DNA from 2 places in the Mycobacteroides salmoniphilum genome. Region 2 is predicted to be linked to the other one. Evidence: riboswitches for the same ligand, from Rfam matches in the RefSeq annotation. Region 2 holds a riboswitch; the other holds the start of a gene.
The links. Region 2 has a riboswitch for S-adenosylmethionine ahead of DSM43276_RS02085 (aminotransferase class V-fold PLP-dependent enzyme). Riboswitches for the same ligand answer to the same signal wherever they lie in the genome.

Region 1 (14,719 bases), 3.1 Mb from region 2:
GCCATGCTCCCCTGGCTGGCGTTCTCCCGGCTGTTGGGCCGCCGCGCGGCAGGCCTGCCGTTCGTCAAATTCGCCACCGCTCGCACCCTGTGCGGAGAGACCGAGGCGCTGAGCCTTCCGGACTTCCACAGCATCTTCGAGGACATCACGCACTGCCCGGCCTACTTCGCGTCGCTGACGTCGATTCTGCCGGCGCCGGGTCTGCAGAACCTCAACACCATCTCGGTACCGGCCCAGCTGGTGCTGTGCGAGAAGGACGAAATCGTGCCCCCGGGTCGTTTCGGGAAGCTCATCTCCCAGGGCCTGCCCGCCGATGCACGACGGATCACGCTGGCCGGCATGGGCCACGTGCCCATGTTCGAGGCGCCCGGTCAGATCACCGAGGTCATCACCGACCTGATCGACCCGCTGGTTGCCGCCAAGCGCAGCGCGGCCTCCGACGTCGGCTAGGCGTGCCGCCGAGTGTGAACCTGTGGCGGAGTTTCGGATCATTCACCGCCCAGGTTTCACACTCGACGCCTAGAGCTACACCTCGACGGATGCCAGAGCGGCGTTGAAGGTCTGGCTCGGCCGCATCACCGCGTTGGTCTTCTCGGAATCCAGCTGGTAGTAACCACCGATATCGGCAGGGCTGCCCTGCACCGAGGCAAGTTCGGCCACGATCGCGTCCTCATTCTCGACCAGCCGCTTGGCCAGCGGCGCGAACAGCTCGGCCAGCTCCGCATCCTCGGTCTGCGCGGCGAGCTCAGACGCCCAGTACAGGGCCAGGTAAAACTGGCTGCCGCGGTTATCGAGCTCGCCGGCCTTACGCGACGGGCCCTTGTCGTTCTCCAGCAGCTTCCCGGTCGCGGCATCCAGCGTGGTGGCCAGGATCTTGGCCCGCGGGTTCCCGGTCTTGATACCCAGGTCCTCCAGGCTCACGGCCAGCGCGAGGAACTCGCCGAGCGAATCCCACCGCAGGTGGTTCTCCTCGACCAGCTGGCTGACGTGCTTGGGCGCCGAACCACCAGCACCGGTCTCGTACAACCCGCCACCGGCCATCAGCGGCACGATGGAGAGCATCTTGGCGCTGGTGCCCAGCTCCAGAATCGGGAACAGGTCGGTGAGGTAGTCGCGCAAGATGTTGCCGGTTGCCGAGACGGTGTCCAGCCCACGGATCACCCGCTCCATGGTGTACCGAATGGCCCATACCTGCGGCATGATCTGGATCTCGAGGCCCTCGGTGTCGTGATCCTTGAGGTAGGTCTTGACCTTCTTGCGCAGCTCGTTCTCGTGCGGACGCTCGGTGTCCAGCCAGAACACCACGGTCATACCGGATTCCCGCGCGCGAGTGACGGCCAGCTTCACCCAGTCCTGGATCGCGGCATCGGTGACGACCGGCATGCGCCAGATGTCTCCGGCCTCCACGTTCTGGCTCAGCAACACCTCGCCGGTGTCGATGTCGACGATGTCGGCGACACCGGCCTCCGTGATCTCGAACGTCTTGTCGTGACTGCCGTACTCCTCGGCCTTCTGCGCCATGAGACCGACGTTGGGCACGGTGCCCATGGTGGTCGGGTCGAACTGACCGTGGGTCTTGCAGAAGTTGATCATCTCCTGGTAGATCCGGGAGAAGGTCGACTCGGGGTTGACGGCCTTGGTGTCCTTGAGCTTGCCGTCTGCGCCGTACATCTTCCCGCCGGCCCGGATCATGGCGGGCATCGACGCGTCCACGATCACGTCGCTGGGCGAGTGGAAGTTCGAGATTCCCTTGGCCGAATCCACCATGGCCAGCTCGGGGCGGTGCTCGTGGCAGGCATGCAGGTCGCGGATGATCTCCTCATGCTGTGAAGCCGGCAGCGCCTCGATCTTGCTGTAGAGGTCGGACATGCCGTTGTTGACGTTCACGCCCAGCTCGTCGAACAGCTCCTGGTGCTTGGCGAAGGCCTCCTTGTAGAAGATCTTCACCGCGTGTCCGAAGACGATGGGGTGGCTGACCCGCATCATGGTGGCCTTGACGTGCAGAGAGAGCATCACGCCGGTCTTGTATGCATCCTCGATCTGCTCCTCGTAGAAGTCGCACAGCGCCTTCTTGCTCATGAACATGCTGTCGATGATGTCGCCCTCACCCAGCTTCACCTCGGCCTTGAGCACTGTGGCCTCGCCCGTGGCGGTCGTGAGCACCATCTTCACCTTGCGAGCACGATCCAGGGTCAGCGACTTCTCACCGTGGTAGAAGTCCCCTTCCTTCATGGTCGCCACGTGGGTGCGCGAAGCCTGCGACCACTGACCCATGCTGTGCGGGTGCTTGCGCGCGTACTCCTTCACCGCACGCGGCGCCCGACGGTCCGAGTTGCCTTCGCGCAGAACCGGGTTCACCGCGCTGCCGAGACACTTGGTGTACCGCGCCACGATGTCCTTCTCTTCGTCGCTCTTCGCGTCCCCGGGGTAGTCGGGCAGCTTGTAGCCCTTGCCCTGCAGTTCCTTGATGGCGGCCAAAAGCTGAGGCACCGACGCGCTGATGTTCGGCAGCTTGATGATGTTCGTCTCCGGCAACTGCGTCAGACGGCCCAGCTCGGCCAGATTGTCCGGAACCCGCTGGTCTTCGGGAAGGTAGTCGGCGAACTCGGAGAGGATGCGCGAGGCAACGGAGATATCGCTGGTTTGGACGTCGATACCGGCGGGTCCGGCGAAGGCCCGGATGATCGGCAAGAAGGAGTACGTCGCGAGCAGCGGCGCCTCGTCTGTCAGCGTGTAGATGATGGTCGGCTGCTGCGCACTCATGGTCGCTCCCGGCGTCGTTGGTCGGTCAGAATCTGAGGTAGTCCGCGGGTCGCGCGGATGCCCTATTCAGTATCACGTCGCCTCCGAGCCTAGGCGGGCGGACGGCATGTGATCACGCTCCCATCGCGACACCCAGACACCTTCGCGCGGCGCCCTGCATACCTGGTGGCAACCATTCGGTGCATTGAGATAGGCTTCTCAGTGGTCATGAGCACCAGCGTCAAGCCCCGGCTCGCTGGTCGGCAACCCTCCAACCGCGGTGGGGTGCCCCGGGTGATGACCAGGTTGAGTAGCCGACTGGGTTATGAAAGGACAGTCGGCCACACGGCAAGCGCGGGTCCGATGGCGGGCCCCGAGAAGACAGGTTGGCCCGATGAATTATTCGTCACCCGGGGGTGAATCCCTGCATTCCTGTTGTCGCTGTTGTCGCTGTCGCATGCCCTAAACCGCCAGCCCCGCACCGACCACCCAGGAGGTTCTCCATGACCGATATCGATCCCACCGCCCAGTGGGCATTTGAGACCAAGCAGATCCACGCGGGCCAGTCCCCCGATGCGGCAACCAACGCCCGCGCTCTGCCGATCTACCAGACCACGTCCTACGTCTTCAACGACACCGCACACGCGGCGGCGCTGTTCGGTCTGTCCGAAGAGGGCAACATCTACACGCGCATCGGCAACCCGACCCAGGATGTCGTGGAGCAGCGCATCGCCACCCTCGAAGGCGGAGTGGCGGCGCTACTGCTGGCTTCCGGGCAGGCGGCCGCGACGTTGGCCATCCTGAACATCGCGCAAGCCGGCGACAACATCGTGTCCAGCCCGCGCCTGTACGGCGGCACCTACAACCTGCTGCACTACACGTTGCCGCGCCTGGGCGTATCGACCACCTTCGTCGACGATCCCGACGATCTCGAGTCCTGGCGCCGCGCCATCACCCCGCAGACCAAGGCGCTCTTCGCCGAGTCGATCTCCAACCCGCAGAACGACATTCTCGATATTCCCGGCATTTCGGAGATCGCACACGCGGCAGGCATCCCCCTCATCGTCGACAACACCGTCGCCACTCCGTATTTGATTCAGCCGCTGGCGCACGGCGCCGACATCGTGGTGCACTCGGCTACCAAATACCTTGGTGGCCATGGCAATGCGATCGGCGGCGTGATCATCGACGGTGGCACCTTCGATTGGACGCAGGGACGCCACCCCGGATTCACCACGCCCGACCCCAGCTACCACGGCGTGGTGTTCGCCGACCTGGGTGCACCCGCTTACGCACTCAAGGCGCGCGTGCAGCTGCTGCGCGATCTGGGCCCCGCCATCTCGCCGTTCAACGCGTTCCTCATCGCTCAGGGACTGGAGACGTTGAGCCTGCGCGTGCAACGCCATGTAGAAAATGCGGAACGCGTCGCTCATCACCTCATCTCCCAGCCGGGGGTCACCCACGTCAACTACGCCGGGCTGCCTACCTCACCTTGGCACGAACGCGCAAAAGCGCTGGCCCCCAAGGGTGCCGGTGCCGTGCTCGCCTTCGAGCTGGACGGCGGAGCCGAGGCGGCGACGACCTTCATCGATGCGCTGACCTTACACAGCCAGGTCGCCAACATCGGTGACGTGCGATCTCTCGTGATCCACCCCGCGACGACGACGCACGCACAACTCTCGTCCGCCGAACAGGTGGCCTCCGGCGTGACGCCGGGACTGGTCCGTTTGTCGGTCGGCATCGAGGGCATCGACGACATCCTGGCCGATTTGGACACCGGATTCGCCGCGGTGCGGCGACTCAAACAGCCCGCGGCGGTGGCATCATCGTGACCTTAACCGACGATCTTCGCGCCAGCGGCTCCTCCGCCGACCAGCGACCTCCCTCGCCCCGCATCACCCTCCCCCAGGGTGATGAGATCGCCTATGCACCAATAGGTTCGATCACACTGGAGAGCGGCGCTGTGATCGACGACGTGACCGTCGCGGTACAGAGCTGGGGAAAGCTCTCACCGCGCCGCGATAACGTCGTCTTCGTCTGCCACGCGCTCACCGCCGACTCACACGTGGTCGGGGCCGCCGGTCCCGACCACATCACCGGCGGCTGGTGGGAAGGAATCATCGGGCCGGGTGCAGCGATCGACACCGACCAATGGTGTGCGGTCGCCACCAACGTACTGGGCGGCTGCCGAGGCACAACCGGCCCGACTTCCCTTGACGCAGAGGGAAAGCCCTGGGGCTCACGGTTCCCCGAGGTGTCGGTGCGCGATCAGGTGAATGCCGACATCGCCGCACTCGCACAATTCGGCATCACCGAGGTCGCCGCCGTCGTCGGCGGTTCGATGGGCGGTGCGCGCGCATTGGAATGGGCTGTCATGCGACCGGATTCGGTGCGCGCGGCGCTGGTGCTGGCGGTCGGTGCACGCGCCACCGGCGATCAGATCGGCACCCAGAACACGCAGATCGCCGCCATCCGGGCGGACCCGGACTGGCAGGGCGGCGACTACTACGGCAGCGGACGCGGCCCCGAAAAGGGGCTGAACCTCGCCCGTCGCATCGCACATCTGACCTACCGCGGCGAGGTCGAGCTGGACACCCGATTCGGCAACGATCCCCAGGTCGGCCCGGACGGGCCCGAAGATCCGTGGGCCGGTGGCCGATACGCGGTGCAGAGCTACCTCGAGCATCAGGGCAATAAGTTCGTTCGGCGCTTCGATGCCGGCAGCTACGCCATCCTGACCGAGGCACTCAACCGGCACGACGTCGGCCGGAGCCGTGGCGGTGTGGAGAAGGCGCTACGCGGCTGCCCTGTCCCCGTCGTCGTCGGCGGCATCACGTCCGACCGGCTATACCCGCTACGGCTGCAGGAGGAATTAGCGGACCTGCTGCCCGGTTGTACCGGCTTGCGGGTGGTCGAATCGGTGCACGGCCACGATGCGTTCCTCATCGAGTTCGACGCGGTGAGCGAGCTGGTGCGGGAAACACTCGCCCTGGCCAAGTCAACACAGGCTTCGTAAACAGAACCCGAGGAGCGCGAATGCCGGACGCACAAGCAGAGCCGTCGCTTTCGTTCGGTTCCCAGGCCGCGGCCTACGAGCGGGGGCGCCCCTCCTACCCGCCCGAGGCCATCGACTGGCTACTGCCGGCCGGAGCACACGACGTCCTGGATCTGGGTGCTGGCACCGGGAAGCTGACCACCCGCCTGGTGGAGCGCGGACTCAACGTGGTCGCGGTGGATCCGCTCGCCGAAATGCTTGAGGTGCTGAGTAACTCGCTCCCCGATACCCCAGCGCTACTGGGTTCCGCCGAGGAGATTCCGCTGCCGGACAACAGCGTGGATGCGGTACTGGTGGCGCAGGCCTGGCACTGGGTGGATCCCGAACGCGCCATTCCCGAGGTCGCTCGCGTGCTGCGCCCCGGCGGCCGGCTGGGGCTGGTGTGGAACACCCGCGATGAACGGCTGGGCTGGGTCGCCGATCTTGGCAAAATCATCGGCAGCGAGGACGATCCGTTCAACCACGCCGTCAGCCTGCCCGCACCGTTCACCGGGCAAGAGCGGCACCAGGTTGAGTGGACGAGTTACCTTACCCCACAAGCACTTCTGGACATGGTGGCCTCGCGCAGCTACTGCATCACCGCCCCCGAGGCCGCCCGGAAGAAGACACTGCAACAGGTCCGGGAGCTACTGGCCACCCACCCTGCGCTGGCACAGTCGACGGGCCTGGCACTGCCCTATGTCACCGTGAGCATCCGCGCGAACCTGAACCAATAGGAAGCTACCCCGGATCGGGTGCCCCAGTTCACAGAGACGAACCCGCTCGGTGCCGCTACGGTGTACCCGTGCGTACGGATCGCCGCCTGCTGGCAGCCCTCTTTGTCACCACCACACTGCTGATCCCGGCACTTGCCGGGTGTGGCTCCAACGGGTCGTCTTCTGATGCCAAGGATGAGTCCGCATCCACCACCAGTAGCACCCCCACCGAACGGCACACCCGCCAGTTCATCCCCGAGCTGGGTATCTACGTCACCGTCCCGAACGATTGGGTGGCCTTCTCCGACGGGGTGCACGACAACAAGGGACTGGTGACCTACCAGGTGCGGCCCAAGTGGGAGTCGTCGGAGTTCGCGCAGTACGTGCGCATCCGTAAGTTGGTGGCTTCCGACGAGAACACAGCTGCCCCCGAAGTGAAGGACTGGCTGGCATCGTCGAACGCCGACGCGGTGAGCGCCTTCGTCAAGACCCGCAAGTCAAAAGTCACTGCGGATAAACGAGATTCATGGGACGGCCCCAGCCTGCCCGGAGCCTCGGCCAGCCTGGAACTGGAGAAGCCCCCTGCCGCCGAGGGCAAGCCGCCGGTCGCCACTACGCCGAAGATCTACGTGGCGTTTGTCGGACAGGGCGATCAGCGTTGGCAGATCGCCACGAGCAATACCGGCAGCCCCAGCGGAGAGCCGTCCGAACAGTTCTTCGGCGAGCAGGCCGACTCCATCGCGCGCTCGGTACAGCTGCTCAAGTAGGCGCCTATCCGGTGCCCAGCGGGTCGATCGTCAGCGCCAGATAGACCATCACCGCCGCCACGGCGCCGAGGGCACCGACGTCAAAGGTCTTGCCGCGCACCGCCAAGAGCCCCGCGGTCTCGTCGGTAAGCACCAGCCGCAGCGCTGCGGCCACACTCACGGCGATTCCCACCACCAGCGCGCCGCGCCGCCAACGGTCGGCGACCACCAATCCCAGCGCCACCAGGAACACCGCAGACACCACCAGGATCGGCCACTGCTCACGGGCGAAGCGGCGGATGGCCTCCAGTGCCGTCGCGAGAAGACCACGCGACTCGGGTTGCAGGGCTGTCACGAACGTTCCGCCCGCTCGATCACGTTGGTGAGCAAGAAGGCTCGGGTCAACGGCCCGACTCCACCGGGATTGGGCGAAACGTATCCGGCGACGTTCCAGACGTCCGGCGCCACGTCACCGGTCAGCTTGTCGTCGACGCGACTCACGCCCACGTCCATCACCGCAGCGCCCGGCTTGATCATGTCGGCGGTCACCATATGCGGCACCCCCGCGGCGGCGATGACGATGTCGGCCTGCCGGGTCAACGCGGCCAGATCGCGAGTCCCGGTGTGGCATAGCGTGACCGTCGCATTTTCCGAACGCCGGGTGAGCAGCAGCCCGAGCGGACGGCCCACCGTGACGCCACGGCCGATCACCACAACATGCGCACCGTCGAGCGTGACGTCGTAGCGGCGCAGCAGGTACACGATTCCGCGCGGCGTGCAGGGCAGCGGTGCTTCCTTGCCCAGCACCAGCCGGCCCAGGTTCGTCGGATGCAGGCCATCGGCGTCCTTGTCGGGATCGATGCGCTCCAGCGCCTCGTTCTCGTCGAGGTGCTTGGGCAGCGGCAACTGCACGATGTATCCGGTGCAGTCCGGGTTGGCGTTCAGCTCGTCGATGGTCGCGCACAGCGTGGCCTGATCGATATCGGCCGGCAGGTCCCGGCGGATCGAGTTGATGCCCACCTTGGCGCAGTCGTTGTGCTTGCCGCGGACATAGGCCTGCGAGCCCGGGTCATCCCCGACGAGGATGGTGCCCAAGCCCGGTTTCTTGCCTGCCGCCGTCAGCGCCGCGGCGCGGGTGGCCAGCTCTACAAAGATTTCGTCGCGGGTGGCCTTGCCATCAAGTCGAGTCGCCGTCACACGCCCAGTATTCCAGCCGTCACCAGCTGTCCCAGTGCAGGACGTCCGAGAGCGGCTGACGCTTGGCCAGCCGGAAGTCGGTACCGACGGTGTAGGCGATCGGGAACAGGCCGCCCTGGGTGACCTTGTCGAACGGGATGCCCAGGATGTCGGCAGTGCGCTTCTCACCATCATCCATCAGGTGCAACGTCGTCCAGGCCGATCCCACACCGCGGTTACGCGCGGCGAGCATGAAGCTCCACACCGCGGGCAGCAGCGATCCCCAGGTGGACGCCGCCCCGACCACGGGCAGGTTGTCGAGGCGCCCCGAGATGCAGGGAATCAGGAACAGCGGTGACCGCTCGAAGTTCTCGGCGAGGTAGCCGGCCGAGTCCACCACCTTGTCGCGTCGCTCACCCCGGGTGTCGCCCTCGGCATACTCGGGGCCCTGACCGGTGGCGTACTTGTTCCAGCCCTCGCGGTAGATGTCGGCGATGGCCTTCTTCTTGTCGGCGTCCTCGACGATGACAAAGTGCCAGCCCTGATGGTTGGAGCCGGTCGGCGCCTGCATCGCGATGTTCAGACATTCCTCGATGACCGAACGTTCGACGGGCCTGTCGAAATCGAGGCGCTTGCGCACCGAACGGGTGGTGGTCAGAACTTCATCGGCGGACAGATTCAGGGAGGTCATCACACGAACGTACAACGCGTGGCCGAACCGAAAAGTAGGAGTGCGCCTCCAGAATTCGCCAGCCCCTTCCGCGGCGTAATCTCCGGAACGTGGCCACCGACGTTCGCAATATCCCCGACGTGCTGGCACCCGCGCGGCTTGGCCCCATCACGCTGCGCAATCGGACGATCAAGGCCGCCACATTCGAGGCCGCTTCCCCGGACGCACTGGTCACCGACGATCTCATCGAATATCACCGCAGGCCCGCACTGGGCGGTGTCGGCATGACCACAGTCGCCTACTGCGCCGTCGCCCCCGAAGGCCGCACCGAATACGGCCAAGTCTGGATGCGCGAGGACGCGCTGCCCGGGCTGCGGCGCCTCACCGACGCCATCCACGACACCGGCGCCGCCGTCTCGGCGCAGATCGGCCATGCCGGCCCGGTGGCCAACGCACGATCGAATGGGTCGCGCGCCCTCTCCCCGATCCGGTTCTTCAACCCATTGGGCATGAAGTTCGCCCGGCGGGCCAGCGCCTCCGATATCGAGGGTGTGGTTGCCGCGCATGCGAACGCGGCCCGCCTGGCCATCGAGGCCGGTTTCGATGCCGTCGAAATCCATTTGGGCCACGGATATTTCGTGAGCTCCTTCCTGAGCCCGCTGTTCAATCGGCGGGGGGACGAGTACGGCGGATCGCTGGCAAACCGCGCCAAGGTGGCGCGCGCGGTGGTGCACGCGGTGCGCAAGGCGGTCGGCAACCAGCTGGCCGTGACCGCGAAACTCACGATGACCGACGGCATCCGCGGGGGCATCCCCCTTGAGGAATCACTACAGACCGCACGATGGCTGCAGGAAGACGGCGGGCTCGATGCCCTCGAACTCACCGCGGGCAGCTCCCTGGTCAACCCCATGTACCTGTTCCGCGGCGAGGTGCCGATTCGCGAGCTCGCCAAGGGCTTCCCTAAACCCCTCGGGTGGGGCGTGCGCGTCACGGGAAAGAAGTTCTTCCGGTCCTACCCCTACCGCGACGCGTTCCTGCTCGATGACGCCCGCCAGTTCCGTGCCGAACTGGACATGCCACTGATTCTGTTGGGCGGTATCGCCGGCGGCGACACCATGGACCTGGCGATGGCGGAAGGCTTTGAGTTCGTGGCCATGGGCCGGGCGCTGCTGGCCGATCCGGATCTGGTGAATCGGGTGGCGGCCGACCGGGCCACTCATTCGCGGTGCACACACTGCAATCAGTGCATGGCCACGATTTTCAGCCGAACCCACTGCGTCCTCACCTGACGTTTGCCGCTGCACTCACGTCCGTAGATCCAGCGCCGCAGATGCGCCGGTTGCACGTTGCTAGAGACATTTGTCCGGACGCCGTTTCCTGGGCAGAGCCTGTGAACCACCCGGCGCGGGAAGGACGGTCCCACGCCGCGACCCGATACAGTCGGTGGCGATGACTGGTCGGGAAGCACCCACTCTCACCGTGGTATTCGATGGTGACGAACGAAAGTTCGCACCCGGGCACGACATTCATATCGGCCGCGATATCCACGCCGATGTACGCATCACGCACCCGTTGGTGTCGCGTATTCACCTGATAATCAGGTTTGTCGACGGCAAATGGATCGCCGAGGACCAACGCAGCCTCAACGGCATCTTCGTCAACGGTCGTCAGGTCGGTTGGGTCGAAGTGCGCGATGACACCGTGATCAACCTCGGCGACCCGGGTGGACCGCGGATGACGTTCGCCCTCGGCGGTCTCGGCAGCGAGACGCAGCTGGGGATCGCTCCCCCCACCATGCGCGGTCCTGCGTCGGGTCTGCAGCCGGCCTCCCATACCGGCACCCAGCAGCAGCACCACCCCACCGGCGGATACCCGTCCGGTCCGCAGACCTACGGGCAGCCAGGTCCGCAAACCTATGGCCAGCAGCACCCCTACGGTGCACCGCCGTCGGCGCCGCAGACCTACGGAACCTCGGGGCCCACTCGCCCGCGCCAGCAATACCCGTCGGCCCCCACGCCGATACCCGCCGAGCACTCCGGTGAGCCGGTAGAGCCGTTCGGCACCCGGGCGATGCGGGCGCTGGGCATCGGCGGCGGTGCGCCGAAACCATCACCCGGCGCCGTCACCGTCGGCCGTGCCCCCGACAACACCATCGTCGTCAACGACGTGCTGGCCTCACGGCACCACGCCCTGTTGCTTCCGACCGCCGGCGGACTGGAAATCCAGGACCTGCACACCATCAATGGCACCTTCGTCAACGGTGTCCAGGTCGAGCAGGCAACGGTGCGCGAGGGTGACACCGTCACCATCGGTAACGTCGACCTCGTCGTCCAAAACGGCACCCTCGTCAAACCGACGATGGCCACCCGCGTCGGCGGTCTTGAGGTTCAGGGCATCGACTTCACCGTCGAGGGCGGCAAGAAGCTGCTCGACAACATCAGCTTCTCGGCCGGGCCCGGCTCGCTCACCGCGGTCATCGGCCCTTCGGGTGCCGGCAAGTCCACCCTGGCCCGGCTGATCGTCGGCAACACCCAACCGTCGGCGGGCAAGGTGTCCTTCGAGGGCCACGGGGTGCACGCCGAATACGCCGTGATGCGCAACCGCATCGGCATGGTGCCGCAGGACGACGTGGTGCATCCGCAGCTGACCGTCAGCCAGGCACTGCATTACGCCGCCGAGCTGCGGCTACCGCCGGACACCAGCAAGGAAGACCGCGAACAGGTGGTGTCGCGGGTTCTCGAGGAACTCGAGATGACCAAGCACGCCGAGACCCGCGTCGACAAGCTCTCGGGTGGGCAGCGCAAGCGCGCTTCGGTGGCCATGGAGCTGCTGACCGGTCCGTCGCTGCTGATCCTGGACGAGCCCACCTCCGGTCTGGATCCGGCGCTGGACCGTCAGGTGATGAGCCTGATGCGCCAGCTCGCCGATGCCGGCCGCGTGGTCGTGGTGGTCACGCACTCGCTGACCTATCTGAGCTACTGCGACCAGGTGCTGCTGCTGGCACCCGGCGGCAAGACCGCCTACTGCGGACCTCCGCGCACCATCAACCAGGAGATGGGCACCACCGACTGGGCGGATATCTTCGCCAACGCCGCGGCCGATCCGGACGGTGTGCACCAGGCCTATCTGACGCGGCACCCCGCCGCGAACAAACCCGTCACCGCCCCGGTGACACCCGGCGACCTCGGAAAGCCACCCAAGACCAGTCTGCTGCGGCAGGTCTCCACGGTGGCGCGCCGTCAGGGACGGCTGATCCTGGCCGACCGCGGCTACTTCATCTTCCTGGCCCTGCTGCCGTTCGTCCTTGCCGGACTGGTGCTGTCGGTACCCGGCAGTGCCGGTTTCAACGTGGCCCTACCCGACAACCCGAACGAACCGGGACTACTACTGGCGCTGACCAACCTCGGTGCCAGCTTCCTGGGCCTGGCGCTGACCATCCGCGACTTGATCGGTGAACGGGTGATCTTCCGGCGTGAACAGGCGGTAGGCCTGTCGGCCACGGCGTATCTGCTGGCCAAGATCATCACCTACTGCGGTGCCGCCATCGTGCAGTCCGCGATCATGACGGCAGTCATCGTGATCGTCCGCGGTGGACCGACGCAGGGTGCGGTGCTGCTCGGAAACGCGAACTTCGAGCTGTGGGTCGCCGTTGCCGCGACCGCGTGCGCGGCCACGGTGCTGGGCCTGGTGTTGTCCTCGCTGGCCACCTCCGCCGAACAGGTGATGCCGATGCTGGTGATCGCCACCATGACGCAGATCGTCTTCAGCGGCGGCCTCATCCCGGTGACGGGACGTGCGGGGCTGGAACAGTTCTCCTTCCTGTTCCCGTCTCGCTGGGGATTCGCGGCAACGGCCTCGACCACCGACCTGCGCAAGCTGGTACCGGTGGGGCCGCAGGACGAGTTGTGGAATCACGATGCCGGAACATGGCTGTTCGACATGGGCATCCTGGCGCTACTGGCGCTGGTGATGGCGGGATTCGTGCGCTGGCGCATCCGCCTCAAGGGCTAGATTCGCTAGCCGCCGTGCACATCCAGTCCGTGCCCTGCGGCATACGCGACAGCCTGCGGCAGATCGACTTTCGCGGTGACCAGGCTTGCGGTGGTCCACAGCGTCGGGTCGATGCGGGCACCCCGCAGGTCGGCGCCGTCGAGCTTGAGGTTCTGCGTGCGGGCGCCGGTGAAGTCGGCGCCGTGCAGATTGGCCTTGCGCATATCGGTGCCCACCAGGTTGGCCTCCCGGAAGCGGCAGTCCGACAGATCCATCTCGCGCAGATCGAGCCCGCCGAGCGAGGACAGGGTGAAATCGGTCTCGATGAACTTCGACGGACGCACCCGGCAGTCGGTGAGGGTGGAGCCCAGCAGGCTGCACTGGCGGAACTCCGAATGCCATAGGGAGGTGCGGCGGAAGGTGCAGTTACGGAAGGCCGTGCCGATATGCAGCGACTCGGTGAGATTGGCTCCGCTGAAATCGCATTCGGTAAAGACCACACGCTCGGTGCGCAGTTCGCGAAAGTCTTCGTCGTAGAAGGTCTCCGCGGTGATCTCACGGTCAACCCAGTGCTCGGCCATGACTGACATCATGCCCGGAGGGTCCGTCAGACGTTCACATCGAAACCCAGGTCGATATCGCAGGCGGCCTGACCGCCACGGATTCCCCAGTTCTCTGTCACGCTCTCGCGCAGCACAATGGTGACGTGATCCGGCGGTATGCCCAGTAAGGAAAGCTGTTTCACAATCTTGGCATAGAGGTTTCGTTTCGCTCCTATCGATCGGCCCGCGAAGCAGTCGATGGAGACGAAGGTGTACAGCTCTGGCCGGGCCAGATTTGGCGCGTGCGAAAACCTATGGGGTTCATGCACAACAAGGCGCACATGCTTGTCCTCTTCCGGTATCTGAAAGGCAGTGACGAGCGCACCGTGAACCGCATCGATGATCGCCACCTCTTCGGCCTCGGTGTAGACCCGGCGGACCTCGACCACTGAACTGGGCATGCCGTGGATCATCACACGAAGGGGCTACACAGCCAACGAATTTATCGTCCGGATCATGCGGTGCGGTGGGCGGGCTGATGCAGGCCGAACCGTACGCCCTGGTCGTCCCTGCAGAATGCGAACCTGCCGAAATCAGGCTCCTCGGGTCCGGGGTCTTCGGCTTCACCACCGAGTTCGCGGACGGATGAGACTGCGGCCTCAATATCCGGGACCCCGAAAAATACGTCGATCCGGCGGTCTTCGTCATCGTTGTGCAACCCGCCTCGCACGCCTCCCGTTTCAAGCCACGCCTGCCCAGTCTCACCCATTGCGTGCGGCGTCCAGCCGAAGAGCCGCTGGTAGAACTTCTGAGCGCGTACCGCATCGGGCACACCGATCTCGAAGTACGTCGGTTCACCAGTCATCGTGGGGGTTCCTCCTCGATTGGATTTATCTGATGGAGCCGACGCTAAGCCCGCAATCTGCCCCCGTCTTGTACAAATGTTCACCGGCCACGGGGATCCCACATCCCAGCAGGTCGTCGTACCGTAATCCGGCCCATTCCCTCGGCGAACACCCAGCGAGCATCCGAAAGTCTCTGTTGAAATGCGCCTGGTCGAAATAACCGCAAGCCAATGCGATCGAGGAGAGCGATCGATGGCC
Region 2 (14,719 bases):
GTGTACAGGATGTCGACGGGTTGCTCTGCTACCCGCCAATGGTTTTCGGCGATCATCGCGATGAACTCGCTGGCGTGGCCCATGCCGTTCATCGTGATGGTGAGACCGGTGGCGACAGTGCGATTGAACACGCGCAGCCCGTTGTGGGCGTCGGTCAGGTTGAGGCGGCGGGTGCGGGGGCTCAGCAGCACAACGGTTTTCAGGACGAAACGCTTGATCAGGGGAACATGGCTCGGCGCGGACCCCGCACCGAAACGGGTGCCGACGATGATGTCGAGCGGCTCGAGTCGCAGCCTGTCCACCATGGCCACCACATCCTTCACCTGATGCTGGCCGTCGGCGTCGAAGGTGACGAAGATCTGAGCACCGGGCTGCGCGCGGGCGTACTCGACACCGGTTTGTATCGCTGCGCCTTGCCCCAGATTGACGGGATGCCGGACTAGATGCGCCCCGGCGCCGTGCGCCAGCGCGGCGGTGCGGTCCCTGCTGCCATCGTCCACGCAGACGATGTTGGGGAACGTACCGAGCGCCGCGGCGATGACGTCGGCGATGACTGGCCCCTCGTTATAGGCGGGGATGACCAGCCAGACGTCGCCATTACCGGTGTTGCTCACTGGGATCAAGGTAGCACCGGCTACCCGCGAGCGGACGTCGGCTCTGCCCGGCCACGACAAGTCCTGCGATTCCGGCAGAAGGGAACGTTGGCGGCACTAATGTTTCGGCCATGCAGCGGCTGTCTGGGGTAGATGCGGCGTTCTGGCACGCCGAAACGGCGGGTTGGCATATGCACATCGGGGGACTGTCGATCTATGACCCCACCGATGCACCGGACTACAGCTTTGAGCGGGTTCGCAGCCTCATCGTGGAGAGGCTTCCGTCGATGCCGCAGCTGCGCTGGCGAGTCACCGACGTCCCACTGGGATTGGACCGGCCCTGGTTCGTCGAAGACGAGGAACTGGATCCCGACTTTCATATTCGCCGCATCGGCGTGCCCGCGCCCGGCGGCCGCAAGGAGCTGGAGGAGCTGGCGGGCCGGCTGATGTCCTACAAGCTCGACCGATCGCGCCCGTTATGGGAGCTGTGGGTCATCGAGGGTGTCGAGGGCGGACGTGTCGCCACGCTGACCAAGATGCATCACGCCATCGTCGACGGGGTTTCGGGCGCGGGCCTGGGCGAGATTCTGTTCGATATCGCACCCGAGCCGCGGCCGGCGCCGGACGACACCGTCGGGTCGCTGGTGGGCCTCGGGTTACCCAGCCGCGAGCGCATCTTGTTGAGCGCGTTGGTCAACCTGGGCGTCAAAACGCCCTATCGGGTCGTTCGGTTGGTGCAGCAGACGGTTCGCCAGCAGCTGGCGGTATTCGGCATGGAACGGAAATCACCCGGATACTTCGAGGCCCCGCACACCCGATTCAACGCGCCGGTGTCACCGCACCGTCGGATATCCGGCGCGCGTCTTGAACTGGCGCGGGTCAAGGCGCTCAAGGACGCGTTTGGCGTCAAGGTCAACGACGTGGTGCTGGCCATAGTGTCCGGGGCTGTCCGGGACTATCTGGCCAAGCGCGATGAGCTGCCGGAGAAACCGCTGATCGTGCAGATTCCGGTCTCGGTGCGCACCGAGGACACCGATGGTGAGGTGGGCAATCAGATCAGCTCGATGACAGTCTCGCTGGCGACGGATATCGAGGACCCGGCCGAGCGGATCAGGGCGATCTATGCGGGAACGCAGGGTGCCAAGGAAATGGCACGCGCGATGTCGGCGCATCAGATCATGGGGTTGACGGATACGACGCCGCCGGGGCTGCTGCAGTTGGCGGCGCGCGCCTACACCGCCAGCGGGTTGTCCCGGAATCTGGCGCCGATCAACCTGGTGTTGTCCAATGTCCCGGGTCCGTCCTTCCCGCTGTACATGGCCGGTGCCCAGCTGGAATCGATGATTCCGCTGGGGCCGCCCGTCTTGGACGTGGCACTGAACATCACGTGCTTTTCCTATATGGAGCACATGGACTTCGGTTTCGTGACGACCCCCGAGGTCGCCGCGGATATCGATGAGATGGCCGATGGTCTCGAGGCAGCGCTGGGGGAGCTGGAGCACGCGGCGGGGATCTGACCGTATTGGGCTGCCCGCCTCAGTCGATGATGCCTTCGGTGGTCTCCGGGTCGCGCCAGAAGGCGAGTGCGGCCACATGCACGACGATTCCGACGACGGGCCCGCCTATCAACGCGATTACCGTCCGCTCCTCCAGTCCGAGAGGCAAGAGCAGCAGCAGCGCCGAGACCACGGTAGCCCCAACCCATCCCGCCGAGTAGGCGAGGTGCCGGGCATGGGCCACGGTGGCCGCCCCGGTGAGCGTCAACAAGGCGATCATCACCGCACCGGCGGTCAACCAGCCCAGCAGTGGGCCGCCCGCCTGGTATGCCGGATCGAACACCGTCCGCAGCAACCAGGGGCCAACGGTCGTGGCGAGCGCGATGCCTACCGCTCCGACGCCGGTGATGATGGCGGCCGGGGTGATGAGCGCACTGAGGCGCCGATCCCGCTCATCGACGAAATGGGCTATCAGGTTGCCCTGCAGCGCTGTCAGCGGCACCAGGAGCGGCGCACGGGTTAATGTGACGGCCAGGATCACCACGCCGCCGGTGGTGCCCAGATCGCCCGTCGTTGACTGCAACAGCACCGGGAACCCCATCACCAGTACCGCGCTGGCCGCGGCCGCGGCGATCGAATGCCGGGCGCCGCGCAGGAATTCCATGGTGTCAACGAGTGCGGGTACCGTGAGCGCCTCGCGGGTAGGTTTGGAGACCACGGTGAGTAGTAACCAGGACATCGATCCGGCCACTGTTGCCCACAGATACCCGACGAGCCCGATGGTGGCCACGAAGGTGACAACCGCCACCACCAAACGGATTCCCGCATCGGTCACCATGAGAACGCCGTACTGAGTCCATCGGCTCGACCCGGCCAGGGCGCCCAGGGTGGTCGCGTGCATACAGAACCCGGCGAGCCCGCCGGCCAGCAATGCCACGCTGAGCCAACGAAACTCGGTGAACACATGCGATGCCCACAGCGGTGCGGTACCGACGATCCCGACGGCAGAGGCGATGGCGAAGGCGACGGCGATCCTGATCGGCAGAGTGGTGGACAGCGGAGACCGCTCACGCTGCGCCAGCGAGAGCCGCACTTCGCGAGTGGTCTCTTGTAGTAGCCCATTGGCCGCGCCGGTCACCAAACCGAATGCGCCCCAGAAGACTCCGAACACCGAGAACAAAGCAGGACCCAGTTCGCGGGCCGCCAAGTACAGCACGGTGTAACCACAGATCGCGCTGATGGCGGTGGCAACACCGATTCGTGCGAAGCTGGAGCGGGCCGATGAGCCGCTCGGATGGAGAGGCTCAAACTCGGTGGGGCCGGCGTCGGTCACTTCCGGTCCAGGGGCGGGAGCTGTTTCTCGTATAGCCACGCGGTCCACAGCGGCCGCAGCGATTCGTCGGAGTAGCCGGCCGCCAGGCCCGTGAAGTCGTCGGTGATGACGGTGCTGTGTCGGTACCGCGTGGTCCAATCCTGCAGCAGCGCGAAGAATTTCGTGTCGCCGAGCCGTAATCGCAAGGCGTGCAATGTCAATGCTCCGCGCTTGTACACGCGATCGTCGAACATCAGTTGTGGGCCAGGGTCGGCCAGGATCAGATCTTGGGGGAGGTCTTTGAGTTTTTGATGATAGTGGCGGGAGCGGGCATCTGCCGATGGTCCACCGGACTCCTCGGACCACAGCCATTCGGCGTAACAGGCAAACCCTTCGTGGAGCCAGATGTCGCGCCAGCGGCGCGCGGTGACGCTGTTACCGAACCACTGGTGCGCCAGCTCATGCGCCACCAGTCGCTCGGAATGCCGTTCCCCGTCGCAATGGTTCGCACCGAACACCGAAATGCCCTGTGCCTCCAGGGGAATATCGAGTTCGTCATCGGTGACCACCACGGTGTACCCGGCGGCGAATGGGTACGGGCCGAACTGTTTGATGAACAGCTTCATCATCTGCGGCTGCCTGCCGAAGTCGTGGGTGAACCGCTCATACAGCCGCGACGGGAGCGCGGCGTTCATCGAGATCGGGTTCTTGGCGAGCTTGACGGTCTGGTAGTCCCCGATCTGCAGCGTCGCCAGATAGGGCGCCATCGGCTCGGGCTGCTCATACGTCCAGGTCGTGTGCGCGGCCCGGACCCGCCGTGATACCAACTCCCCGTTGGAGACAACGCAGTACGGGCTGTCGCTGCTGATGACAAACCGATAGCTTGCCTTGGAACTGGGGTGATCGTCGCACGGGAACCAGGACGCCGCGCCGTTCGGCTGCCCGGCCACCAGCACGCCGTTGGATAGCTCCTCGAACCCGACGTCTCCCCACATGCTGTTGATGGGGCGGGGTGATCCGCCGTATCGGATGACGATGGTCATGGCGGCTCCGGCGGGGATGCCGGTGGCCAGCTTGATGGTGATCTTTCCGCCACGATGCCCGAAATGTGTTGGACGCCTGCCATTCACGGTCACCTTCGAGACGCCGAGAGCGTCGGCGAGGTCGAGGGTGAACTCCTTGAGGGTGGCGAGGGTGACGGCGGTGATCGTTGCGGTACCGGTCAGCCGGTTGATGGCCACCTTGTATTCCAGGTCCAGCTCGTAGCGTGACACCCGATACCCGTAATTGCCGTTTTGTGGCAGATAGGGATCGATGATCGGAGGCCGTGGGGGGAGCCTTTTGGCCGCCTTTTTGCCTGGTTTGGTCATGCGGCCTTAGGCCCCTTGCCGCCCTTGGGCTTCTTCGGTGCCATGGGATCCAGCTTGCCCCATGGAGAAATGGGGTTGCCCTGCCACCGGGTGGACGGCGGTACAACGTCACCGCGGACCACGAGCGAGGCGGGACCGACGGTGGCGCCGGCCCCCAGTTCGGCGGCGGGCAGCGCGACGCAATGCGGTCCGAGGGTGGCACCCTCGCCCAGGACCACGGTGTCCATCCGCATGATCCGGTCGTGGAACAGATGTGTCTGCACCACGCAGCCACGGTTCACGGTTGCGCCCCTGCCCAGGGTCACCAGATCGGCCTCGGGGAGCCAGTACGTTTCGCACCACACTCCGCGGCCGATCTTTGCGCCCAGGCCACGCAGCCACCAGTTCTGCATCACCGTTCCCGACGCTGCACGCGCAAACCACACGGCAGCAACGGTTTCCACGAAGGTGTCGGCAACCTCGTTACGCCAGACGAACGAGGACCAGAGGGGTTTCTCCACAGCTTTGGTGCGCCCGACCACCACCCACTTGGCGACTACGCTCACCACGCCAGCCACGGCGCCGGCGATCAGCAGCACCACGCCACTGAGTGCGCCTGCGGCCCAGAAATTGAACCGGATGGCGATGGTCTGCAAGGCCAGAAGTACCCCGACTCCGATCCCGAACGTCACGATGATCGGGATGATGCGGCACGTCTCCACGATCCCCCGCATGACCTTGAGCCGGAACGGCGGCTCGAATGTCAGCGCGGAATCTGCGCCGTCAGCCTTGCGGCGTAGTCGCTTTGGTGGGCTACCGATCCACGAAGAACCCGACTTGGCCTTGTGGGGAGTCGCAGAGAGGACGGCGACCAGCGCGTCGTTGGGTACCTTGCGGCCCGGCTGGGTAATCCCCGAGTTCCCCAGAAATGCGCGCTTGCCGATTCGGGCCTTGGCGATGTGGATCCAACCGCCGCCCAACTCATAGGACGCGACCATGGTGTCGTCGGCAAGGAACGCGCCGTCGTCGACCTCGGTGAACTTCGGTATCAGCAGGGCTGTCGAAATCTCGGTGTCCTTGCCGATTTTCGCGCCCAGGATGCGCAGCCACCATGGGGTCAGTTGGCTGGCGTAGATGGGGAACAAGTAGTTACGGGCTGCGTCCATCAGGCGTTCGGTGGCCCACAGTTGCCATCCCTGCCGACTGCGGACGGGGTGATAGCCCTCGTGCACGCCGATCGACATCAGTCGCACCAGTGCAACGGTGATGGCGGCGTACACGATCACGCTGACCAGCGCCGCGCCGGGCGTCCAGATGAGCGCGGGCACCACGGCTTCACAAATCGTCGCAGTGTTTCGGATGCCAAAGGCCACCACGCCCAGCCCGGCGGCCAGCGCGAGCAAGGGCAGTCCGCCCAGCAGGATCGATGTCACCCCGTAGATCGGTACCCATTGCCCGGCTCGGGGCGGACGATAATCCGGCCATGGATGGCGGGCCTTGCCCGACTTCACGGCCGGTGAGCCCTTCCAGTACTGGCCGTTCTTGACTCTGCCGACGACACCGGAACCCGGTGCGACATCGGCGTTCTTGCCGATGACCGCTCCCGGTAGCAAGGTGGTGCGGGCTCCGACGGTGGCATCCTCGCCGATGACGATGGGGCCGACATGAAACTTGTCCCCGTCAACCCAATGCCCGGACAAGTCAACTTCAGGTTCGATGGAACTGCGGTTGCCAAGCTCGAGCCAACCCGTCACGGGCGGAGATGAATGCAGGTCGACACCATTACCCACACGTGCACCCAACGCCCTGGCGTAATACACCATCCACGGTGCGCCGGAAAGGTTCTCGGCGCCGCTGGCGGTGGCCAGCCGGTCGGCGATCCACACCCGCAGATGCACACTTCCGCCGCGCTCGTATATCCCGGGCTTGACCCCTGACAGCAGCAGTCGCGCCCCGACCACGGTGATACTCATGCGGCCCAGGGGGGTGATGAAGAGGACGAAGGCCGCCAGCAGCACCCACCAGTTGACCGTTACCAGCCATGGCACATCGCTGAACATTGCGAATACGTTGTTGGCCAAAGCGAGCCAGGTCGCCCATTGCAGACCCGTGAGGGTGGTCAGCGGAAGCGTTGCTACCACCTGCGCCAGCTCGGTCAGCCGCGGTACCGGCTTCACGATGCGGGGTTCGACCTCGACGGAAGGTGCCAGCTCATCCAGATAGGTGGCCAGCGATCCGAGCCGCGGCTGGTCGTACAGGTTCGCGACGGTCACCTGCGGGTAGCGCTGCCGCAACGCCGCGACCAGCTGCGCCGCGGAGAGCGATCCGCCACCGAGAGCGAAGAAGTCGGCCTCGGGCCCGTCGATCGTGGCCGCCAGGATGTCGCGCCACAATCCGGCGAGCCAGCCCATGGTGCCGCCCAGTTCGGCGGCGGCGTCATCGGTATCGGCTCCCGGCGGCGGCCACGGCAGCGCGTTGCGATCGACCTTTCCCGATGTGCGGGTGGGCAGTTCGTCAAGCTTCACGAGCCGCGGTACCAGTGCGGCGGGAAGCGACTCGGCCAGGCTCGCACGTGCTGCCGCGATGTCGAAGTTGGGGTCGGCGCTGGCGATGTAGCCGACCAGCAGCGGGGTGCCGCTTGCGGTCTTGCGCACCGCGGCCGCGCCGCCACTCACGCCGGGCAGGTTGACCAGCGCCGCATCCACCTCGCCGAGCTCGATACGGCGGCCACCGACCTTCACCTGGTCATCGGCGCGACCCTGGAAGTACAACCCGTCGGCTTCCAGGCGTACCAGGTCACCACTGCGGTAGGCCCGGGACCATCCCAAAGTGTGTAACGCAGCGTACTTTTCGGCGTCCTTTTCGGGATCGAGGTACTTGGCCAGGCCGATCCCGCCGATGACCAGCTCGCCGACCTCGCCGTAGCCGACCTGGTTGCCCTGCGCATCCACCACTGCCAGATCCCAGCCCGGAAGCGGTAACCCGATACTGACGGGGCTGACCCCGTCGAGCTGCGCGGCGCACGCGACCACGGTCGCCTCGGTGGGGCCGTAGGTGTTCCACACCTCGCGGGCGGCACCGTCTTCACCGGTGGCCAACCGTTCAGCCAGATCCGGAGGGCAGGCCTCACCGCCGAAAATCAGCAGCCGCACCGCCTCCAGCGCTTCTGCCGGCCACAGTGCGGCAAGGGTGGGCACCGTCGACACCACGGTGACATCTCGGGACACCAGCCACGGACCCAAATCCATGCCGCTGCGCACCAGGGATCGCGGCGCGGGCACCAGGCAGGCGCCGTAGCGCCACGCGAGCCACATCTCCTCGCAGGAGGCGTCGAAGGCCACGGAGAGTCCGGCGAGCACTCGGTCGTCGGGGCCAATCGGGTTGTCCTGTAGGAACATCTGTGCTTCGGCGTCGACAAAGGCGGCTGCGTTGCGATGTGTCACCGCGACGCCTTTGGGGGTGCCGGTGGAACCCGAGGTGAAAATGATCCACGCGTCATCGCGCGGTGTCGGTTTGGTGGCGCGCCAGCCTCGCGACGAACCGGGTCCACGAACGAGGCCGTCGGGGGTGATCACGGCGGCCACCTGCGCCTCACCGAACACCAGCGCCGCGCGTTCCTCGGGATCGTCGGCGTCGACGGGAACGTACGCGGCTCCCGCGGCCAGGGTCGCCAGGATCGCCACATAGAGCGAGTAACTGCCCGAGGGCATCCGGATGCCGACGCGATCACCGCGCCCGATTCCCCGAGTGCCGAGCCATTCGACACTTGCCTCGACGTCGACGAGGAGCTCGGAGTACGTGAGCTGGATGGTGCCGTCATCGATGGCGGGCGCGTCGGGGTGCTCCGCCGCGGTCGAGTAGAGGATGTCGATCAGCGTCCGGGCCGGAGGGGCTGACCTGCCGAGCAGGTACTGCGGAGGCACCGGGTGGGCCGGGGTGTCATGGGCGACGGGCTCGGAGGCCTCTTCGTGCGCGCGGTTGGTGGGTGACTCGTCGGGGCCGGTCACGCTGCTCCTCGTTAGTTTCCGCGTCGGTTTCTGTGGGCCTGGAGGGGTACCGCAGCGAGCCTATCGGTCCGGCTGCGGCTGGGCTCGCCGCCGCGCGGAAGTGGTCCGCCGGGCACGCTGACCCCATGTCCGCCAAGTTTGCCACGACGGGCCACGGACGATCCCTTCGGCGTGGAGCCCTAGGCCTCTTTGGCGGTGCGCCTGGTCTTGTACAGGCTGGCGACGGTGGTGATGAGCAGTGTCACGATGATCACCGCAAGGCTTGCCAACGTGGGGATCTCGGGCACATGCACCGGTTCGCCGCCGTTGAGGAAGGGCAGTTCGTTCTCGTGCAGCGCATGCAGGATCAGCTTGACGCCGATGAAGAACAGAATGAAGGCCAGCCCCTGCGACAGGTACACCAGACGCTTGAGCATGTCGCCGAGCAGGAAATACAGCTGGCGCAGACCCATGAGGGCGAACACGTTGGCGGTGAACACCAGGTAGGGCTCTTTGGTGAGCCCGTAGATCGCGGGGATTGAGTCGAGTGCGAAGAGAAGGTCGGTGGTGCCCAGCGCGACGATCACCAGGAACATCGGCGTCATCAGTCGAGTGCCGTTTTCCCGGACCCACAGGCGCAGGCCGTCCCACGTGTCGGTGGTCCGCAGGTGCTTGCGGGCGAACTGCACCACGGCGTTGTCGGCGTCGTCGTCATGCTCGGTGTCGCGTGCCAAGTTGACGGCGGTGTACACCAGGAACGCACCGAACAGGTAGAAGATCCAGGAGAACTGGTTGATGGCCACCGCGCCGAGGGCGATGAAGATGCCGCGGAAGATCAGCGCCAGGATGATGCCGATCAACAGCGCCTCTTGCTGATAGATCCGGGGCACCTTGAAGCTGGCCATGATGATCAAAAAGATGAACAGGTTGTCCACCGAGAGGCTGTACTCGGTGAGCCAGCCCGCGAAGAACTCCAGCCCGAACTGGCTGCCGTGGAAGAACCACACCCACAGACCGAATGCCACCGCAAGCCCGATGTAGATGCTGAGGGCGGTGGCGGTCTCGCGGACGGAGGGTTCATGGGGCCGCCTGCCGATCACCACGACGTCGACGAGCAAGATCGCGACCGTGACGGCCAGGGTGATGATCCATTCGAGCTGCGATATCTGCATGAAGTAACCTCCGGTCGCCAAAACGCCGGAGGTCTCTTCCGCCGGCAGGTGACCGGCCTGCGGCACCGACCGGTCCGACAATGGCCGATGTGATGACGACACCGCAGCGAAGGAATACTCCCCTCCACTAGCCAGTCTGCCCTATGGCGCGGGGATCGGAAAGTCGGGGCCGGACGCACGAGCTGACACCGCGGATTTGAAATCACCCTGCGTAATGCGCTTGACGGCGGCTGCGGCTGGCGAGCAGGCTACGCACAGGTCATGAGTACCAGCGATAAGCCCTGGCTAGCTGGTCGGCAACCCTCCTCCATGCTGTTTGTCTTCGCGCAAGCGGCTCATCCACGGCGGGGTGCTCCAGGTGACGACCTGGCCGCGCTCAACCGGGCGTGGCAAGCGTGGACTCGCCGGGCGGGTCCGGTGAGATGGGATGTCACATGTCAGTGTTCACACAGTCTGGGTCCGAGCAACCGGCTGCACGTGTTGTCGGAGCCGATACCAAAGTTCCTCTGGCTCAAGGTGGCTGGATCAGATACGCCAATTTTGACTACGCTGCCAGTGCACCCGCACTCTGCGATGTCGCGGATCGCGTCACCGAGCTGCTGCCGTACTACGCCAGTGTGCATCGTGGCGCCGGATACGCCTCACGCGTGTGCACGACCCTCTACGAGGGTGCCCGTGAGAAGGTGGGACGCTTCGTCGGTGCCGCCGCCGACCACCATGTGATCTTCACCCGCAACACCACCGACTCGCTGAATCTGCTCGCCTCGGCGGTGCCGGGTGAGGTGGTGGTTCTCGACATCGAGCACCACGCAAACCTGTTGACCTGGCAGCGATATGAGGCCCGAGTGGTCGAGCATCGAGCCACCGTCGCGGACACCGTCACCGCGCTGGCCGACGAGCTCGCCCGGCGGCCTGCCGCACTGCTGGCCGTCACCGGCGCTTCGAATGTCACCGGCGAGGTGCTGCCGTTGGCCGAACTCGCGGCCGTCGCGCACCGGTACGGAGCGAGAATCGCCGTCGACGGGGCACAGTTGGTTCCGCACCGCCGAATCGACTTGGCGGCAACCGGAATCGACTATCTCGCGTTCTCCGGGCACAAGCTGTATGCACCGTTCGGTACCGGAGTTCTTGTGGGGCAAAGTGACTGGCTCGACGCCGCGAGGCCCTATCTTGCGGGTGGTGGGGCGGTTCGCAATGTTGGTATCGACGGGGCCGAGTGGCTCGCGGGACCCCAGCGGCATGAGGCGGGCACGCCCAATGTGGTCGGCGTTGCCGCCGTGGCGGCTGCGTGCGAGGCATTGGCCGCGCTGGGGGACATAGGCCACGTCGAGGATGTGCTCACCGCTCAACTTCGGGAAGGGCTCGCCGCGATTGAAGGTGTTGACACCCTGAGCATTTGGAACAGTGGCCGTGACGTGCTGGGCATTGTGTCCTTCACTGTCACCGGATACACACCGTCGGTCGCTGCGGCCTATCTGTCGGCCGAACACGGAATCGGGCTGCGCGACGGCAGATTCTGCGCGCACCCGCTGCTGGCCAGGCTGGGCACCCCAGGGGGTGCGCTGCGCGCGAGTATCGGGCTGGGAACCACCGCGAGTGACATCACGCGCCTCGTCGATGCGATCGGTGAGCTCGTCCGCCACGGACCGGCGCTGACCTATACCGAGCGCGACGGGCAAGTCGGGCCGGTTGACGACAAGAGACCGCTCCCGGATTTCCTGGTGGCGTAGACACCGACACAGTATTCGTAACTCGTAATACGTGATACTTTCAGTTCGACACATCACAGGGTCGGACTGACAAGGACGTCGAATGACTAGTACACGTGTGCGGGGTAGTGAAGTCAACGGTGGGGAACGGGCTGTTCCCGACCATGAGGTCGTGATCATCGGAGCGGGCTTCGGCGGCATCGGCGCGGGTGTCGAGCTGACCAAAAGGGGTGTCCACGACTTCGTCATCCTGGAGAAGTGGGGTGCCGCCGGAGGCACCTGGCATGCCAACAAGTACCCAGGTGTGGCCGTGGACATCCCCACCTTTATCTACAGCTTCTCTTACGACCAGAAGACCACCTGGTCCAAGTTCTTCACGCCCGGTGACGAGCTTGAGGGGTACGCCAACGAACTCGTGGACAAGCATGAACTGCGCCGCAAGATCCGATTCAACACACGCGTGGTGCGTCAGGAATTTGATGAGGCGCACAACATGTGGACTCTTACTCTGGACGACGACAGTGCGATCACTGCCCGGCACGTGATCGCCGCGACAGGTGGCCTCGAGCAACCCAAGCTGCCCGAGATAGAAGGTATCGACTCCTATCAGGGGGTACTGATGCACACCGCGTTGTGGGACAAGGATATTCAGCTGGCCGGAAAACGAGTGGCTGTCATCGGCACCGGCGCCACCTCGCTGCAGCTGGTTCCAGAGATTGCCCCGGAGGTCGGCCATCTCACCGTCTTTCAGCGCACCCCCATCTACGTGGGGCCCAAGCCCGATCTGAAGTACAACGCGTTCTGGCGGGCGCTGTTCGGGTTCCCCGGTGTTGCCAAGGGTATTCGGCACGCCATCAACCTCAGTACCGCATACATTCCGGACGCGGTCTTCAAGCTCGACTCCAAATACGTCGAATCCGCCTCGATGGCCCTGGCGAACCGGATGCGCGGCTGGATGCGTACGCAGGTCGACGACCCGGTTACCCGAGAGAAGCTGCTGCCGTACTACGGGTTTGGCTGTAAGCGTCCCTCGTTCTCCAATACCTACCTCAAGACGTTCAACCGCCCCAACGTCGCCTTGGTGACCGAACCCATTCAACGAATCACCGAGAAGGGCCTGCTGACCGCGGATGGGGTCGAGCACGAAGTGGATGTGTTGATCTGCGCCACCGGGTTCGCGATCTGGGATCACATGCCGGCCTTCCCGACCGCCGGTCGGCGCGGCAAGGATCTGAAGCAGTTCTTCCAGGAGAACCGTTATCAGGCATACCAGGGTGTTTCGGTCCCGGATTACCCCAACTTCTTCCTTGTCCTCGGACCCTACGGATACGTCTTCGGGCCCTATCACATGCTGATCGAGTCGACCACCGCGCACGCGGCCCGGGTGATTGCGGAGACGAAGAAGCGTGGTGCTACCACCGCCGAGGTCAAGCAGGATGTGCACCAGGCCTACTTCGACAAGATGCACGCGCGCAATGAGAATCACCTGTGGCTCTCGCCGGCATGCTCGACGGCCAATACGTACTACATCGACAACCATGGTGATTCCCCCTTCCGCCCAGGCGGTTTCGGTGAAATGTACTTTCACAACAAGTACTTCCGGCTGGACAACTATCGGTACGGCACCGAGACGGTGGCGCCGGTAGTGGAGGCGGCGTCGAGGCGCAAGCGCAACAAGGAGGTTGTGGGATGAGACTGTTGCCGGGGCGCAAACCAGAACTTGTCGTCGTAACCGGAGCAGGGAGCGGCATCGGGCGAGCCATCGCTATCCAATTCGCACGGGGCGGTGCGGAGGTGGTGGCCTCCGATGTGGATCTGACGACCGCCCAGGAAACGGCGGCGATCATCCACCGGAAGGGGCATCGGGCGGTGGCTTTTCAGCTCGATGTCACCGATCCGGCGGCCTGGGAGCGGTTCGCTGATCAGGTGCGGGCCGAATACGGTGTCCCCGATGTGCTGGTGAACAACGCGGGCATCATGGTCGGCGGGCGCTTCTTCGATCTTGAGCAGGAGCACTGGGAAAAGCAGTTCCGGGTCAACGTATTCGGTGTCGCCTATGGCGGACGGGTCTTTGGCAAGCAGATGGCCGAACGTGGCCGCGGCGGTCAGATCGTCAATATCGCCTCGGCGGGGGCCATCACCCCGACGCCGATCTTCCCCGCCTATTCGGCCTCCAAGGCGGCGGTGAAGATGCTGAGCGAGTGTATGCGGATGGAGTTGGGTCCCAAGGGAATTGGCGTATCCGCGGTGTGTCCTGGCTTCATCAACACCAACATCGGGGTAAACGCCACCGTCGCCGGTCTGGACCTTCGCGATGATGTGCGTGAGCGTGCGAACAGCGCCATGAGGGCGTTCCAGTCCTCTGCCCCGATGCGGGTGCTGGACCAGCTGATCGGTCCCCCGCAGGTTGCGCGTGCCACGGTCCGCGCTGCCCGCTACAACTTTGCGGTGGCTCCGGTGCGTCCCGAGGCGTGGCTGGGCTACTTCTTGAGCAGGCTCCTGCCCGGTCTCAATCGACATTTCATGTATCCGATCCCGTACTGGCTCGGATTGGATATCGACACGCTCATGCCCAAGGTGCAACGTGTCATCGACAACCTGACCGAACGCAGCCCGTCGGCGCCGCTCACCGAGCAGCCGGCGGTGTGATCGGGGCTTATCGGCTCACCCGGAATTCAACGATGGCCATGCCCGGACCTCGTCGGTACCGTGGCGGCTGTGGCGACACAACATCAGACGTTTCGGGTTTTCACCGACGATGCTGCCGGCTGGCGTGAACTGACCAATGGAACGGGTGTTACCGCACGCGTCAACGCCCCTGATCTCAAACAGGCACAGCGGGCCCGGCATTCTCTGCGCACCGCGCGCAAGGACGCACCCGCGGTCATCCTGGATGTCTACGTGCACATCGAGACGGACTCGCGATCGGCGCGTAAGCATTTCGCGAGTCTGCGAGTTCCGTCGGCGGTCTCGTATGCGGGTACCCCGGAAGGGCTGGCGGGTTTGATCGCCGATATCTACCTGGCCGGCGTGGCCGACGGGGTAACGCTGATTCCGGCGTCGCCCACCACGGACATCGGTTGTGCCGCACACCGCGTATTC

Region 1: linked by a shared signal. The riboswitch ahead of DSM43276_RS17435 (bifunctional o-acetylhomoserine/o-acetylserine sulfhydrylase) and the one ahead of DSM43276_RS02085 (aminotransferase class V-fold PLP-dependent enzyme) in region 2 are both predicted to bind S-adenosylmethionine.

The regions. Positions count from the first base shown of each region.
Region 1 covers NZ_CP024633.1:3,509,456-3,524,174, forward strand. Annotated here, with positions in the region: gene DSM43276_RS17425 (alpha/beta fold hydrolase) at 1-450, shown strand, start outside; gene DSM43276_RS17430 (NADP-dependent isocitrate dehydrogenase) at 526-2,763, opposite strand; SAM riboswitch class IV at 2,967-3,103, shown strand; gene DSM43276_RS17435 (bifunctional o-acetylhomoserine/o-acetylserine sulfhydrylase) at 3,246-4,574, shown strand; gene metX (homoserine O-acetyltransferase MetX) at 4,571-5,758, shown strand; gene DSM43276_RS17445 (class I SAM-dependent methyltransferase) at 5,779-6,513, shown strand; gene DSM43276_RS17450 (hypothetical protein) at 6,582-7,259, shown strand; gene DSM43276_RS17455 (DUF3017 domain-containing protein) at 7,264-7,593, opposite strand; gene DSM43276_RS17460 (bifunctional methylenetetrahydrofolate dehydrogenase/methenyltetrahydrofolate cyclohydrolase) at 7,590-8,435, opposite strand; gene DSM43276_RS17465 (nitroreductase family protein) at 8,455-9,105, opposite strand; gene DSM43276_RS17470 (NADH:flavin oxidoreductase) at 9,195-10,373, shown strand; gene DSM43276_RS17475 (ATP-binding cassette domain-containing protein) at 10,534-13,095, shown strand; gene DSM43276_RS17480 (pentapeptide repeat-containing protein) at 13,101-13,655, opposite strand; gene DSM43276_RS17485 (tautomerase family protein) at 13,682-14,077, opposite strand; gene DSM43276_RS17490 (VOC family protein) at 14,131-14,481, opposite strand; gene DSM43276_RS17495 (AraC family transcriptional regulator) at 14,507-14,719, opposite strand, start outside.
Region 2 covers NZ_CP024633.1:404,010-418,728, forward strand. Annotated here, with positions in the region: gene DSM43276_RS02055 (glycosyltransferase family 2 protein) at 1-614, opposite strand, end outside; gene DSM43276_RS02060 (WS/DGAT/MGAT family O-acyltransferase) at 725-2,110, shown strand; gene DSM43276_RS02065 (polysaccharide biosynthesis protein) at 2,130-3,422, opposite strand; gene DSM43276_RS02070 (M1 family metallopeptidase) at 3,419-4,771, opposite strand; gene DSM43276_RS02075 (Pls/PosA family non-ribosomal peptide synthetase) at 4,768-8,757, opposite strand; gene DSM43276_RS02080 (TerC family protein) at 8,937-9,908, opposite strand; SAM riboswitch class IV at 10,166-10,310, shown strand; gene DSM43276_RS02085 (aminotransferase class V-fold PLP-dependent enzyme) at 10,343-11,638, shown strand; gene DSM43276_RS02090 (flavin-containing monooxygenase) at 11,721-13,310, shown strand; gene DSM43276_RS02095 (SDR family NAD(P)-dependent oxidoreductase) at 13,307-14,266, shown strand; gene DSM43276_RS02100 (hypothetical protein) at 14,336-14,719, shown strand, end outside.